3 regions of the Petroclostridium xylanilyticum genome follow, and region 1 is predicted to be linked to each of the others. Evidence: a T-box and tRNA genes for the amino acid it is inferred to sense, from the RefSeq annotation. Region 1 holds a T-box; the other regions hold tRNA genes.
The links. The T-box of region 1 lies ahead of ileS (isoleucine--tRNA ligase). A T-box ahead of a tRNA ligase gene usually reads a tRNA of that ligase, here a tRNA-Ile.

Region 1 (4,782 bases):
AGTGTAACAGCTGCAAGTGGGTTAGATGCGTTTACTCAGTTGCTTGAAGCTTATGTATCTACGGAAGCGTCTCCAATGACTGATGCACTCGCTTTTAACGGGTTGGAATATGTGAAAGAAAACTTAGTTCCTGCATGTACAACGGATATGGAAAATGTCAGTGTGCGGGGCGGGATGGCGTATGCATCCCTGATGTCCGGTATTGTACTTGCAAATGCCGGCTTAGGTGTTGTGCATGGATTGGCAGGTCCAATAGGCGGTTATTTTGATATACCGCATGGAGTGGTTTGCGGCACATTAATAGGAGAGGCCGTTAAGATGAATATTCATCTTTTGCGTCAAGCAGGGGAAGTGGGAAACAAGTATCTGGAAAAATACGCAAAAGTAGGAGCTATGCTGTCGGACTTGGATGAAAAGGATGTTGACAGGTGCTGCAACCAACTGGTGCAAAAAATTGAAGAATGGATTAAATTACTTAAAATTCCACGATTAAGTGAGTATGGCATATCCAAGAATGATTTAGATAAAATTGTTGAAAAGTCAGGAAATAAAAATAATCCTGTTAAGTTGGGAAAAGAACATATCAAGCAATTGCTATTGAATAGATTGTAGATTTAGGAAATAATTAGGACCATCATTTTTAAATAAATACATGGAAAGAGATAGGTTACGGGACAACCTATCTCTTTTTCTTTTGTGGGTATTCCGCATACATCATCTCGTTTCAAGAGGCGACTCTGCTAACGATTGGTTTATTATGCCATAATATAAAATAAAAATTAAGGAAAATATGGAATTTTAATTTAATAAAATAGTAAGGGATAAAAGGATATTGTGAAGTTGGCGAATTAACATTATATGAAGGGGTGGAAAGGTTATGAAAAAGATAACTATTTTTGTAATGTTGCTGTGTTTGTTTGCTGTTGCAGGCTGTGAGGAAAAAGAAACGATGCAGAATATTGCTTCGATGGATTCTCGTACCGCGAGTTATGATGTGACCATGAAGCGGGACCTTTTGTGCTTGATGATGGCTTACCCCGAGTATATTACCGATGTGAAAAGAGAGATAAACGGCAGTGTATATGTGATAATGAAATCAGGAAAACGCATCCTTTACGACGATAAAAAGGAGAAGAACCATAATGAAAAACTGGCCAATGCGGATTTGCAAGACATGATGGAGCAGATTTATCCCCTCTCGGATATTACAAACCTGATGGCTGAAGATTTTGATCCCGGACGTGCCAGGGTATATGCCTTGTTGAAAGAGGTCTATGGTGGTTCCAAAGGACAGGTAGAGAAGAATCTTATACCTGTAAAGGTCGGTTATAAAAACTATTCCTTTAACCGTAACAATAAAGCAGCCGAAGCTTTGCAGTCAGTTATGAAAGAGCTTGTGCTGCTGACCGAAAAGCGGCAGGACATCCGTTCTTGTGTATTTCCGGCGAGCGGTACTTTTAACTACCGTGTTATTGCAGGAACCAATCAATTAAGTGCTCACTCCTTTGGGATTGCGATTGACCTTGCAAGTGATAAAAGGGATTACTGGAAGTGGACTTCACGGAAGGAAGGAGAAAGAAGGTTAAATTCCTATCCGCGGGAAATTGTGCAGATTTTTGAAAAGAACAATTTTATTTGGGGTGGCAAATGGGGGCATTTTGATATCCTGCATTTCGAATACCGGCCGGAGTTGACCCTGAAATCCCGGTACTTTGCGGATGAACCTGCCGCTGGGAAGCCATGGTATGACGGATTGCCTTCTGAAGATGCTGTCATAAAAAACTATATTTGGCTGATTGAAAAAGCGTTGGAATAAAAATGCCATAAAGAGTGCTTTTTTAAAAAATTTTTTACAAAAATCTTTACAAATGAAATATTTTGTCTTAAAATATATTACAATGAGTTTAAAATATAATATTGGTTTATAAATGCAAAGAAAGAGAAGAGTAGATATTTGTTGAAGGTTCAGCGAGTTGGGGATGGTGGAAGCCCAATCCGAGGTAGCAAATATTGAAGATCACTCTGGAGCAGCAGGCCGAACCATAGTAGGTTTTGTCGTAATCCCGACGTTATATGGGAAGCATATAGATTGAGGCTGTATGTGGTGAGATGGATACGCTATGTATCAAATCAGGTGGTACCGCGGAAATACCCTTTCGTCCTGTTATGGATGAAAGGTTTTTTTATTGCTTGAAAGTTAATGATTAGTTATGTAAAGGAATGGAGGTATTTACATGTATGAAAAAGTATCGACCAACCTTAATTTTGGCGATAGGGAATTAGAAGTATTAAAATACTGGAAAGAAAATAATATTTTTGAAAAAAGCATAAAAATGAGGGAGAATGCGCCTACTTTTACTTTCTATGACGGTCCGCCTACCGCTAATGGAAAGCCTCATATCGGCCACATTTTAACCCGTGTAATGAAAGATATTATCCCAAGATACAAAACCATGAAGGGATATAAGGTGCTCCGTAAAGCAGGATGGGATACCCATGGTCTCCCTGTAGAATTGGAAGTAGAAAAGCAGTTGGGGATTGACGGTAAACCCGAAATCGAAAAATACGGGGTAGAACCTTTTATCAAGGAATGTAAGAAAAGTGTATGGAAGTACCAAAAAGAATGGGAAAAGATGAGTGACCGTGTAGGGTTCTGGGTAGATATGGATAATCCCTATATCACCTATGACAATAACTATATTGAATCTGTGTGGTGGGCATTGAAACAAATATGGGATAAAGGTTTATTATATAAGGGACATAAAATTGTGCCCTATTGTCCTCGCTGTGGGACTGCTCTTTCCAGCCATGAAGTTGCACAGGGCTATAAAGATGTAAAAGACCCATCCATATATGTTAAATTCCAGGTAAAAGGACAAAAGCAGGTATACCTGATGGCGTGGACGACTACACCATGGACATTGCCTTCCAACGTTGCCCTTACAGTAAATCCGGGTGAGACTTATATAAAAGCAAAGTGTGCAGATGAAGTGTATATTCTGGCAGAGGCACTGGCACCAACAGTATTAAATGAGGAATTTGAAGTGCAGGAAAAAATGCTGGGTAAAGATTTGGTAGGTATGGAATATGAACCGCTGTTTGATTTTGTAAAGCCGGAGAAAAAAGCCTACTATGTGGTAGCAGACAATTTCGTAACATTGACTGACGGTACAGGGATTGTACACACTGCCCCGGCTTTTGGTGAAGACGACGCGAAAGTAGGAAGAGCATACGACCTTCCTTTTGTTCAGCTTGTTAATGAGCAGGGAGAATTTGTAGACAGCGTAGAACCATGGAAGGGTGTTTTCGTTAAAGACGCAGACCCGCTTATCATAAAAAATTTAGATGGAAGAAATCTTTTATATAAGGCGGTAGATTACGAACACGCCTATCCGTTCTGCTGGAGATGTGACACACCGTTATTGTATTATGCCCGCGATACATGGTTTATCAAAATGACCGCTGTAAAAGAAAATCTGTTAAAGAATAATAATAAGATTAACTGGCTGCCTGACAACATTAAAGATGGACGTTTTGGAAACTTCCTTGAAAATGTAATTGACTGGGGCTTAAGCCGTGAAAGATACTGGGGAACTCCGCTGCCTATCTGGGAGTGTGAATGCGGACACCGTCATGTTGTAGGAAGTATTGACGAGTTAAAGGAAATGGGCCAAAATGTTCCTGAAAACATTGAACTGCACAAGCCATATATTGACAATGTATATTTGAATTGCCCCGAGTGTAAAACCGGAACCATGAAAAGAGTAAGTGAGGTAATTGATTGCTGGTTTGATTCCGGATCTATGCCTTTTGCACAATGGCATTATCCCTTTGAGAATAAGGAAATCTTTGAACAGAATTTCCCGGCAGATTTTATCAGTGAAGCAGTAGACCAGACGAGGGGGTGGTTCTACACCTTGCTTGCCATTTCAACCCTCATATTTGACGAGCCGTCATATAAGAACGTTATCGTCTTAGGCCATGTGCAGGATAAGGATGGGCAGAAAATGAGCAAGCACAAGGGAAATGTGGTAGACCCATGGACAATACTTGACAAGCAGGGGGCGGATGCAGTCCGCTGGTATTTCTACACAAGCAGTGCACCATGGCTGCCCAGCCGTTTCTATGAAGAAGCGGTAAGCGAAGGACAAAGAAAATTTATGGGGACCTTGTGGAATACCTATGCCTTCTTTGTACTGTATGCAAATATTGATAAGTTTAATCCAAATAATTATAAATTAGAATATGACAAATTACAGGTAATTGATAAATGGATTTTATCCAGGCTGCATTCACTGGTTGCAATGGTAGAAAAAAATCTGGATAATTACCGCATTACAGAACCGGCAAGAGCCATCCAGGAATTTGTAGATGAATTGAGTAACTGGTATGTAAGAAGAAGCAGGGAACGTTTCTGGCAGGAAGAAATGACACAGGATAAAATTAATGCATATATGACACTTTATACTGTGCTTGAAACGCTGTCCAAGCTTATTGCACCCTTTGTGCCATTTATGGCAGAGGAAATTTACAAAAACCTGGTACTGAATGTGGACAGTTCTGCTCCGGAGAGTGTACATCTTTGCGACTATCCGCAGGCAGATGAGAAATTTATCGACAAGGAACTGGAAGAAAACATGGATTTTGTACTCAAGCTGGTAGTACAGGGCCGTGCTTGCAGAAATAAAGCAAGTATTAAGAATCGTCAGCCTATAGGAACAATGTATGTAAAAGCTAAAACAAAGCTTCCTGATATGTTCAGAGACCTGGTTGCTGACGAAT
Region 2 (4,782 bases), on a different contig from region 1:
GCATGTAAAGATTGCAACAATTATATACGCATTAAGAGAAAAAGATGAAGCAGTTGACCCTGCTCAAATAGTCTCCAGATTTGAAGGTGAGGAAATTAAAACAGCTACTTCTATATTTCAAATAGAACCAAATTTTGAAGACAATCTTAAAGCCGCAGTTGAACTTATTGAAACGATAAATAAAGAAAAAAATATGCAAAAAATTAAGATAAGTCTAAAAGAAGGGAATGTTGAAAAATTACATACGTTATTAATAGAATACAAACAAAAATAATCATGAACTGGAAGGAGGGACAACAGTAAATGAAATCAACTGAAAGCAAAAAAGCTATCATCAAAGAGTTGGTAGATAGAGGAAAAAGCAAGGGAATGCTTACCTATAAAGAAATAATGGATACCCTTGAGGAAATTGAACTGGATCCAGATCAAATAGAGAAAGTTTATGAAACGATTGAAAATATGGGTATTGAAATTGTTGGAGATATAGAGCAGGAGTTGGAAGACATTCAGATTACTGAAGAAGATCTGGATTTAAGTATTCCTGAAGGGATAAGCATAGATGACCCGGTAAGAATGTACCTGAAAGAAATTGGGAAAGTCCCTCTACTTACTCCTGAGGAAGAAATTGAGTTAGCCCAGAGAATGGAAAAAGGAGATCAGGAAGCGAAGAGGCGTTTAGCTGAAGCAAACTTAAGGCTTGTTGTAAGTATTGCTAAACGATATGTTGGACGCGGAATGTTGTTTCTTGATTTGATTCAGGAGGGGAATTTAGGGCTGATTAAGGCTGTAGAAAAATTTGATTATAAAAAAGGATATAAGTTTAGTACTTATGCAACCTGGTGGATACGCCAGGCGATTACCAGGGCAATTGCCGACCAGGCAAGGACTATCAGAATTCCGGTTCATATGGTAGAAACCATCAACAAATTAATACGTGTTTCCAGGCAATTGCTGCAGGAGCTTGGCCGGGAACCGCAGCCTGAAGAAATTGCTAAAGAAATGGGGATGTCTATTGATAAAGTCAGAGAGATCATGAAGATAGCACAAGAACCTGTATCTTTGGAGACGCCTATAGGGGAAGAAGAAGACAGCCATTTAGGAGACTTTATACCCGACGATGATGCTCCTGCACCTGCTGAAGCAGCATCATTTACACTATTAAAAGAACAGCTTATAGATGTTTTAGATACACTTACCCCTAGAGAAGAAAAAGTATTAAGGTTGAGATTTGGATTGGATGATGGTAGAGCAAGAACACTTGAAGAAGTGGGAAAAGAGTTTAACGTTACCCGGGAAAGAATTAGACAGATTGAAGCAAAAGCACTAAGGAAGTTGAGACATCCTAGTAGAAGTAAAAAACTAAAAGATTATCTGGATTAAAAGGCTCGATTGACCTAACTGTCAATCGAGCCTTTTAATCTTCTTGTATGTAATGGTATAAAACAGCCAAAGATGTATAAAATAAAAATATTAGGAGGTGATGTTGCAATGGATGCTATTGATTGCCTTGAAAGAGCATGGCTTAATACCCAGGAAGCAGTAAGAGATTTTGAAATGTATTCAAAAAGAATAAAAGAAGGTGAAATAAGTTCGGTATTTAAAAAGTTTGCTGAACGAGAAGCTGAACAAGCAAGTCAGTTAAGGGAATTATTGATTAAGTATAAAGGTGAACCAATGGATAGTGCGTTGCACAATAATAATACCGGAAATGGAAAATAAATAAAAAAATTTTACTTTGATATTGCAAAACATTTAATATGATTGTATAATATTTATTGGGATGTTCCTCAATAGCTCAGTCGGTAGAGCATGCGGCTGTTAACCGCAGGGTCGTAGGTTCGAGTCCTACTTGAGGAGCCATTATTTTTTTGGGCCTTTAGCTCAGTTGGTTAGAGCAACCGGCTCATAACCGGTTGGTCCGGGGTTCGAGTCCCTGAAGGCCCACCAATATAGAATTAGCATAAGCCAGGTATTGGACGTGAGGTTCATTATCTGGCTTTTTTAGATAAACAACACTAAATATTTTACATGCCTTGTGAAGGGTAAGGAGCATCATATAGGTAAATTTAATACATAAAATCGGGAATGGAGAATGGAGAATTGAGAATACAGGATAACTTATTAAAAGATCAATACACTTCTTCGTTACTTAAGCTTTCTCCACGGCTTCAGCTTATTGCCAATAAAGTTCCGGTGGGTGCAAGGGTAGCTGATATTGGTACTGATCATGCGTATATTCCTATATATCTTATAAGCAAAGGCATTGCTGAATATGTGATTGCTTCTGATATTAGAAAGGGACCGGTAGAAAAGGCCGCTGCTAATATAAAAAAATATGGATTAATGCATAAAATAGATGTCAGGCTGGGTAACGGTTTGGAAAAAGTAGAAAGCGGAGAAGTTGATACTATTATTATTGCAGGAATGGGTGGGGTGCTCATTACTGAAATTCTGTCAGTATCTGAACCTGTTCTTAGAAATGTTAACAAATTGATCCTTCAACCTATGATTGGACATGAGGAAGTAAGGATATGGCTTTCAGAAAATGGTTATAAAATAGTTGATGAAGAATTAGCTTCAGAAGGGGACAAGATATATAATGTAATTGTAGCCGAACATGGAAAAGAAAAAATAGAAAAAGAAATTTACCATTATATCGGCAAGAAGCTTATTGAGAAGAAGGACCCTCTTTTGAAAAAATTACTGGCAATAAAAATAAATGAAATGAAAAAAATTATTAAACAACTGCAAAATAATCATTCTGAAAACGCATTAACACGGCTTGCAGATTGTCAGATAAGATTAAAGGAATATGAAAGCATAAACTGCTTGATTGGATAAGGAGTGCAGACAATGGTAAAATGCAGAGAAATTATAGAGAAAATTGAAAAGCTGGCACCTCTAAATTTGGCAGAGTCCTGGGATAATGTAGGGTTATTAATTGGCGATTATCAAAAGGAAATCAAGAATATCATGGTTACACTTGATGTAACTTTAGAAGTAGTCAAAGAAGCTGTTGAAAAAAAGATTGATTTAATTATTGCACATCATCCAATAATTTTTAAGCCATTGAAAAAGATAACCATGGACGATTATACAGGACAGATGGTTTGCAACCTAATAAAGAATGATATTTCGGTATATGCTGCACATACCAATTTAGATATTGCTAAAGGCGGCTTAAATGACGTTCTTGCATCAAGATTGCAGCTCAATAATGTTAAGGTGCTCAAAGCATTAAAAAACGTACAATTAAAAAAAATTGTAGTTTTTATACCTGACGGATATCAAGATGCAGTAAGAGAAGCAATGGCAAAAGAAGGGGCAGGATGGATCGGGGACTACAGCCATTGCACGTTTATGACTAAAGGAACCGGAACTTTTAAACCCCTTGAAGGTACTAACCCCTTTATCGGAAAGCAAGGGCAAGTAGAAAAAGCCGAAGAATACCGACTTGAAACAATTGTACCGCAAGACAAAGTGGGTAAAGTGATAAAAGCTATGCTTGAAGTGCATCCGTATGAAGAAGTTGCATATGACATTTACCCTCTTGAAATTGAAGGAGAGGCTGTTGGCATAGGAAGAATAGGGACTTTGGAAAATGAAATGACTTTCAGTGAGTTTATCAAACTCGTAAAAAACACGTTAAATATTGAATACATAAAATATATAGGAAATGAAAAAAGTATTATATCTAAGGTTGCAATTTGTACAGGAAGTGGGGCGGATTTTATATCTGCCTGTGTAAAACAAAAAGCTGATGTATATATCACTGGGGATGTTAAATATCACGAAGCGCAATTTGCACAGCAGAACGGACTCAATTTAATTGATGCCGGACATTATGAAACTGAAAATATTGTTGTTCCATTTTTAATGAATTATTTAAATGATACATACCAAAATAAAGGTATTAAAATTTTTTCGGCTCAATCAAATCAGGGTATTTTTAGAATAGTATGAAAAGGAATAAAATTACATTTGACAATTGGTTTAAAACATGTTAACATATTTTCTGCGCTCAAAAAATGAGCTAAAAATGAATATAAAACGAGTAAGTCAGATAGTCGCGTGTGCAGTGCCGAAAGGCCGCACATGAGGAAAGTCCGAGCTCCATAGGGCAGGGTGCCGGGTAACACCCGGTGGAGGCGACTCCAAGGAAAGTGCAACAGAGATATACCGCCATTTGTATACCAAATGGTAAGGGTGGAAAGGTGAGGTAAGAGCTCACCAGCGGCTAGGCGACTAGTCTGCTATGTAAACCCCACCTGGAGCAACACCGTATAGGGGAGAGTTAAGTTGGCCCGACGTTCTCCCGGGTAGGTGGCTTGAGCCATGCAGTAATGTATGGTCTAGATAGATGACTATCGAATACAGAACTCGGCTTATAGACTTGCTCGCTTAAAATATGTGAAAAACGTCCGAAATCGGGCGTTTTTTGCTGTATATAAACCTGAATTCAATTTACATATCTGTATATCGCTATTAATACATATTCCTCTATAAAAAAGGTGAATAATATTCTAATATTTTGACATAGAGTTTTGAGATGCCTTATATGGGTTTTAGCCTTACAACAGCTTCAGGAAATGCAAAAATTGTTAATTTGTCTTCCAATATTGCGGCAGTGATAACGTTTTTAATGAATGGAAAGGTAATGTTTATAGTTGGTATTCCTGCTGCATTGTGCTGTATTCTGGGACACTGGGTAGGTTCAGGCTTAGCTATAAAAAACGGGGCTAAAGTTATACGTCCGGCATTCATAGGTGTTTTAGCGATTTT
Region 3 (4,782 bases), on a different contig from region 1:
TACCAAGGCGATGATCAGTAGCCGACCTGAGAGGGTGACCGGCCACATTGGGACTGAGACACGGCCCAGACTCCTACGGGAGGCAGCAGTGGGGAATGTTGCGCAATGGGGGAAACCCTGACGCAGCAACGCCGCGGGGAGGAAGAAGGTCTTCGGATCGTAAACTCTTGTCTTTAGGGACGAAAGATGACGGTACCTAAGGAGGAAGCCACGGCTAACTACGTGCCAGCAGCCGCGGTAATACGTAGGTGGCGAGCGTTGTCCGGAATTACTGGGTGTAAAGGGCGTGTAGGCGGGTAAGCAAGTCAGATGTGAAATACCGGGGCTCAACCCCGGGGCTGCATTTGAACCTGCATATCTTGAGTGCAGGAGAGGGAAGCGGAATTCCTAGTGTAGCGGTGAAATGCGTAGATATTAGGAGGAACACCAGTGGCGAACGCGTCTTGCTGGACTGTAACTGACGCTGAGGCGCGAAAGCGTGGGGAGCGAACAGGATTAGATACCCTGGTAGTCCACGCCGTAAACGATGGATACTAGGTGTAGGAGGTATCGACCCCTTCTGTGCCGGAGTTAACACAATGAGTATCCCACCTGGGGAGTACGGCCGCAAGGTTGAAACTCAAAGGAATTGACGGGGGCCCGCACAAGCAGTGGAGTAGGTGGTTTAATTCGAAGCAACGCGAAGAACCTTACCAGGGCTTGACATCCGGTGAATCCTCTAGAGATAGGGGAGTGCCTTCGGGAACACTGAGACAGGGGGTGCATGGTTGTCGTCAGCTCGTGTCGTGAGATGTTGGGTTAAGTCCCGCAACGAGCGCAACCCTTGTTGTTAGTTGCCAGCATTAAGTTGGGCACTCTAGCGAGACTGCCGGTGACAAATCGGAGGAAGGTGGGGACGACGTCAAATCATCATGCCCCTTATGTCCTGGGCTACACACGTACTACAATGGCTGTCAACAAAGGGAAGCAAGACCGTGAGGTGGAGCAAATCCCCAAAAGCAGTCCCAGTTCAGATTGTAGGCTGCAACTCGCCTACATGAAGTCGGAATTGCTAGTAATCGCGGATCAGCATGCCGCGGTGAATACGTTCCCGGGCCTTGTACACACCGGCCGTCACACCATGAGAGTCGGTAACACCCGAAGCCTGTGAGCTAACGGAAGAGGCAGCAGTCGAAGGTGGGGCCGATGATTGGGGTGAAGTCGTAACAAGGTAGCCGTATCGGAAGGTGCGGCTGGATCACCTCCTTTCTAAGGAGAGAAGTTCCAATTAATAATTAATAATTAATAATTATTCAAGTAAGGAACGAATCCTATGGTCGATACATTACGATAAGTAATGTCTGAGAACGCTTACGCTGTTTAATTTTGAAAGACCAATTCATTAGTGGACAGTGAATAGTGGGGAGTGGGGAAAAAACATTACCCATGAAAGCATGAAGCTAATAAAAGGTTTTTCAATAGAATTGTTAATGATTAATTAAATTAATGTAGGGTTAAGTGACAAAGTCACTGACCGCAATAACTGTGGGGGTGTAGCTCAGCTGGGAGAGCACCTGCCTTGCAAGCAGGGGGTCAGGAGTTCGATTCTCCTCATCTCCACCACATGGGCTTATAGCTCAGCCGGTTAGAGCGCACGCCTGATAAGCGTGAGGTCGGTGGTTCGAGTCCACTTAAGCCCACCAAATGTACCTTGAAAACTAAACAATGTAAAGACATGAGGAAAAGATCATAGGGTAACTGCAGTGGAGAACACTGTATTACACTGTAATTTCAAAGGAAAACTTTACTCATATAATTCTAAAAACAGGAGAACACCAGAATGTTCAAAAAGTGAAGGATAAGGAAGTAAGGACTGGAGGAGGGAACTCCCCACTATCCACTTCCCACTCCACACTAAAACAAATGGTCAAGCTAGAAAGAGCGCAGGGTGGATGCCTTGGCATTAGGAGCCGAAGAAGGACGTGATAAGCTGCGAAAAGCTGCGGTGAGGCGCAAATAGCCTAAGACCCGCAGATATCCGAATGGGGGAACCCGGCCGGAGCAATATCCGGTCACCGTATAGTAAATCCATAGCTATGCGGGGGAATACCCGCTGAACTGAAACATCTAAGTAGGCGGAGGAAAAGAAAGAAACATCGATTCCCTAAGTAGTGGCGAGCGAAAGGGGAAAAGGCCAAACCGGGGGTAGAAATACCTTTGGGGTTGAGGACTGAAGACGGCATCACAGGAGCTAGCAGAACTACCTGGAAAGGTAGACCACAGGGGGTAAAAGTCCCGTATGCGAAAGCAAAAGTGAGCCATCAGGATCCAGAGTACCATCGGGCACGTGAAATCCGGTGGGAAGCAGGGAGGACCACCTCCCAAGCCTAAATACTACCTAATGACCGATAGAGGAAAGTACCGTGAGGGAAAGGTGAAAAGAACCCCGGGAGGGGAGTGAAAGAGAACCTGAAACCCTGTGTTTACAAGCAGACAAAGCACATTAAGGTGCGATGTCGTACTTTTTGTAGAACGGTCCGGCGAGTGTATGTATGCAGCGAGGTTAAGGTGTTAAGCACCGAAGCCGTAGGGAAACCGAGTGTGAAGAGCGCGTAAAGTTGCATGCATACGACCCGAAACCGGGTGACCTACCCATGGACAGGATGAAGCGGGAGTAAAGTCTCGTGGAGGTCCGAACCCACCACTGTTGAAAAAGTGGGGGATGAGCTGTGGGTAGCGGAGAAATTCCAATCGAACTCGGAGATAGCTGGTTCTCCCCGAAATAGCTTTAGGGCTAGCCTCGGATTAATCTTATGGAGGTAAAGCACTGAATGGGCTAGGGGCCTTATCCGGTTACCGAACCCTATCAAACTCTGAATGCCATAGAGATGATGTCCGGGAGTCAGACTATGGGAGATAAGTTTCATAGTCAAAAGGGAAACAGCCCAGACCAACAGCTAAGGTCCCCAAATAGGTTTAAGTGGTAAAGGATGTGGAGTTGCTAAAACAACCAGGATGTTGGCTTAGAAGCAGCCATTCATTCAAAGAGTGCGTAATAGCTCACTGGTCGAGTGATTCTGCGCCGAAAATGTAACGGGGCTAAAACCTATACCGAAGCTTTGGATACGCAAGTATGGTAGGGGAGCTTTCTATGGTAGGCAGAAGCATGACCGAAAGGACATGTGGACGAGATAGAAGTGAGAATGCCGGAATGAGTAGCGAGAATTATGTGAGAATCATAATCGTCGAAAGCCTAAGGTTTCTTGAGGAAGGTTCGTCCGCTCAAGGTAAGTCGGGAGCTAAGGCGAGGCCGGAAGGCGTAGTCGATGCACATACGGTTGAAATTCCGTAACCACCGAAGCCGAAAAGTATGCAAGGGACGCAGGAAGATAGTCTGACCACACCGTTGGTAGAGTGTGGCGAAAGGGAGCGAAAACAAGTAGCGAAGCAGATGAATCTACACTGACAAGAAAAGCTTGCATATTGGTGAGGTGCCCGTACCGCAAACCGACACAGGTAGGTGAGGAGAGAATCCTAAGACGAACGGGAGAAGCGTTGTTAAGGAACTCGGCAAATTGACCCCGTAACTTCGGGAGAAGGGGTGCCTGGGAGACCAGGCCGCAGAGAATAGGCCCAAGCGACTGTTTAGCAAAAACACAGGTCTCTGCTAAGTCGAAAGACGACGTATAGGGGCTGACGCCTGCCCGGTGCTGGAAGGTTAAGGGGAAAGGTTAGCGAAGAGCGAAGCTTTGAACTTAAGCCCCAGTAAACGGCGGCCGTAACTATAACGGTCCTAAGGTAGCGAAATTCCTTGTCAGGTAAGTTCTGACCCGCACGAATGGCGTAACGACTTGGGCACTGTCTCAACAGCGCGCCCGGCGAAATTGTAGTACCAGTGAAGATGCTGGTTACCCGCGACTAGACGGAAAGACCCCATGGAGCTTTACTGCAGCCTGATATTGGATTTTGGTATTTCATGTACAGGATAGGTGGGAGACTAAGAAATATGCACGCCAGTGTATATGGAGTCGACGTTGGGATACCACTCTTGAGATACCGAAATTCTAACCAGTACCCGTAAGCCGGGTATGGGACACTGTCAGGTGGGCAGTTTGACTGGGGCGGTCGCCTCCTAAAAGGTAACGGAGGCGCTCAAAGGTTAGCTCAGCGCGGTCGGAAATCGCGCAAAGAGTGTAAACGCAAAAGCTAGCCTAACTGCGAGACGGACAGGTCGAGCAGTAACGAAAGTTGGAGTTAGTGATCCGGCGGTAAGAGAGTGGAATTGCCGTCGCTCAACGGATAAAAGCTACCCTGGGGATAACAGGCTTATCTCCCCCAAGAGTCCACATCGACGGGGAGGTTTGGCACCTCGATGTCGGCTCATCGCATCCTGGAGCTGAAGTAGGTTCCAAGGGTTGGGCTGTTCGCCCATTAAAGCGGTACGCGAGCTGGGTTCAGAACGTCGTGAGACAGTTCGGTCCCTATCTGTCGCGGGCGCAGGAAATTTGAAGGGAGCTGTCCTTAGTACGAGAGGACCGGGATGGACGCACCACTGGTGCACCAGTTGTACTGCCAAGTGCACAGCTGGGTAGCTAAGTGCGGCAGGGATAAACGCTGAAGGCATCTAAGCGTGAAGCCCCCCCTAAGATAAGATTTCCCATAGCAAAAGCTAGTAAGGTCCCATGAAGACTACATGGTAGATAGGTCAAAGGTGTAAGTGCAGTAATGCACTCAGCTGATTGATACTAATAGACCGAGGGCTTGACCAAGAAAGCAATTAACAATGAATAATTATTAAGGACG

Region 2: it encodes a tRNA-Ile, which carries the amino acid that the T-box ahead of ileS (isoleucine--tRNA ligase) is inferred to sense. The anticodon was not compared.
Region 3: it encodes a tRNA-Ile, which carries the amino acid that the T-box ahead of ileS (isoleucine--tRNA ligase) is inferred to sense. The anticodon was not compared.

What each region holds. Positions count from the first base shown of each region.
Region 1 is NZ_NPML01000031.1:34,798-39,579, forward strand. It holds gene CIB29_RS18145 (iron-containing alcohol dehydrogenase) at 1-612, shown strand, start outside; gene CIB29_RS18150 (M15 family metallopeptidase) at 878-1,816, shown strand; T-box leader at 1,925-2,167, shown strand; gene ileS (isoleucine--tRNA ligase) at 2,235-4,782, shown strand, end outside.
Region 2 is NZ_NPML01000007.1:69,268-74,049, reverse strand. It holds gene dnaG (DNA primase) at 1-274, shown strand, start outside; gene rpoD (RNA polymerase sigma factor RpoD) at 304-1,380, shown strand; gene CIB29_RS03595 (hypothetical protein) at 1,489-1,719, shown strand; tRNA gene CIB29_RS03590 (tRNA-Asn) at 1,785-1,860, shown strand; tRNA gene CIB29_RS03585 (tRNA-Ile) at 1,871-1,947, shown strand; gene CIB29_RS03580 (tRNA (adenine(22)-N(1))-methyltransferase) at 2,101-2,841, shown strand; gene CIB29_RS03575 (Nif3-like dinuclear metal center hexameric protein) at 2,854-3,963, shown strand; RNA gene rnpB (RNase P RNA component class A) at 4,052-4,404, shown strand; gene CIB29_RS03565 (TSUP family transporter) at 4,559-4,782, shown strand, end outside.
Region 3 is NZ_NPML01000019.1:504,722-509,503, reverse strand. It holds rRNA gene CIB29_RS14535 (16S ribosomal RNA) at 1-1,248, shown strand, start outside; tRNA gene CIB29_RS14530 (tRNA-Ala) at 1,527-1,602, shown strand; tRNA gene CIB29_RS14525 (tRNA-Ile) at 1,606-1,682, shown strand; rRNA gene CIB29_RS14520 (23S ribosomal RNA) at 1,905-4,748, shown strand.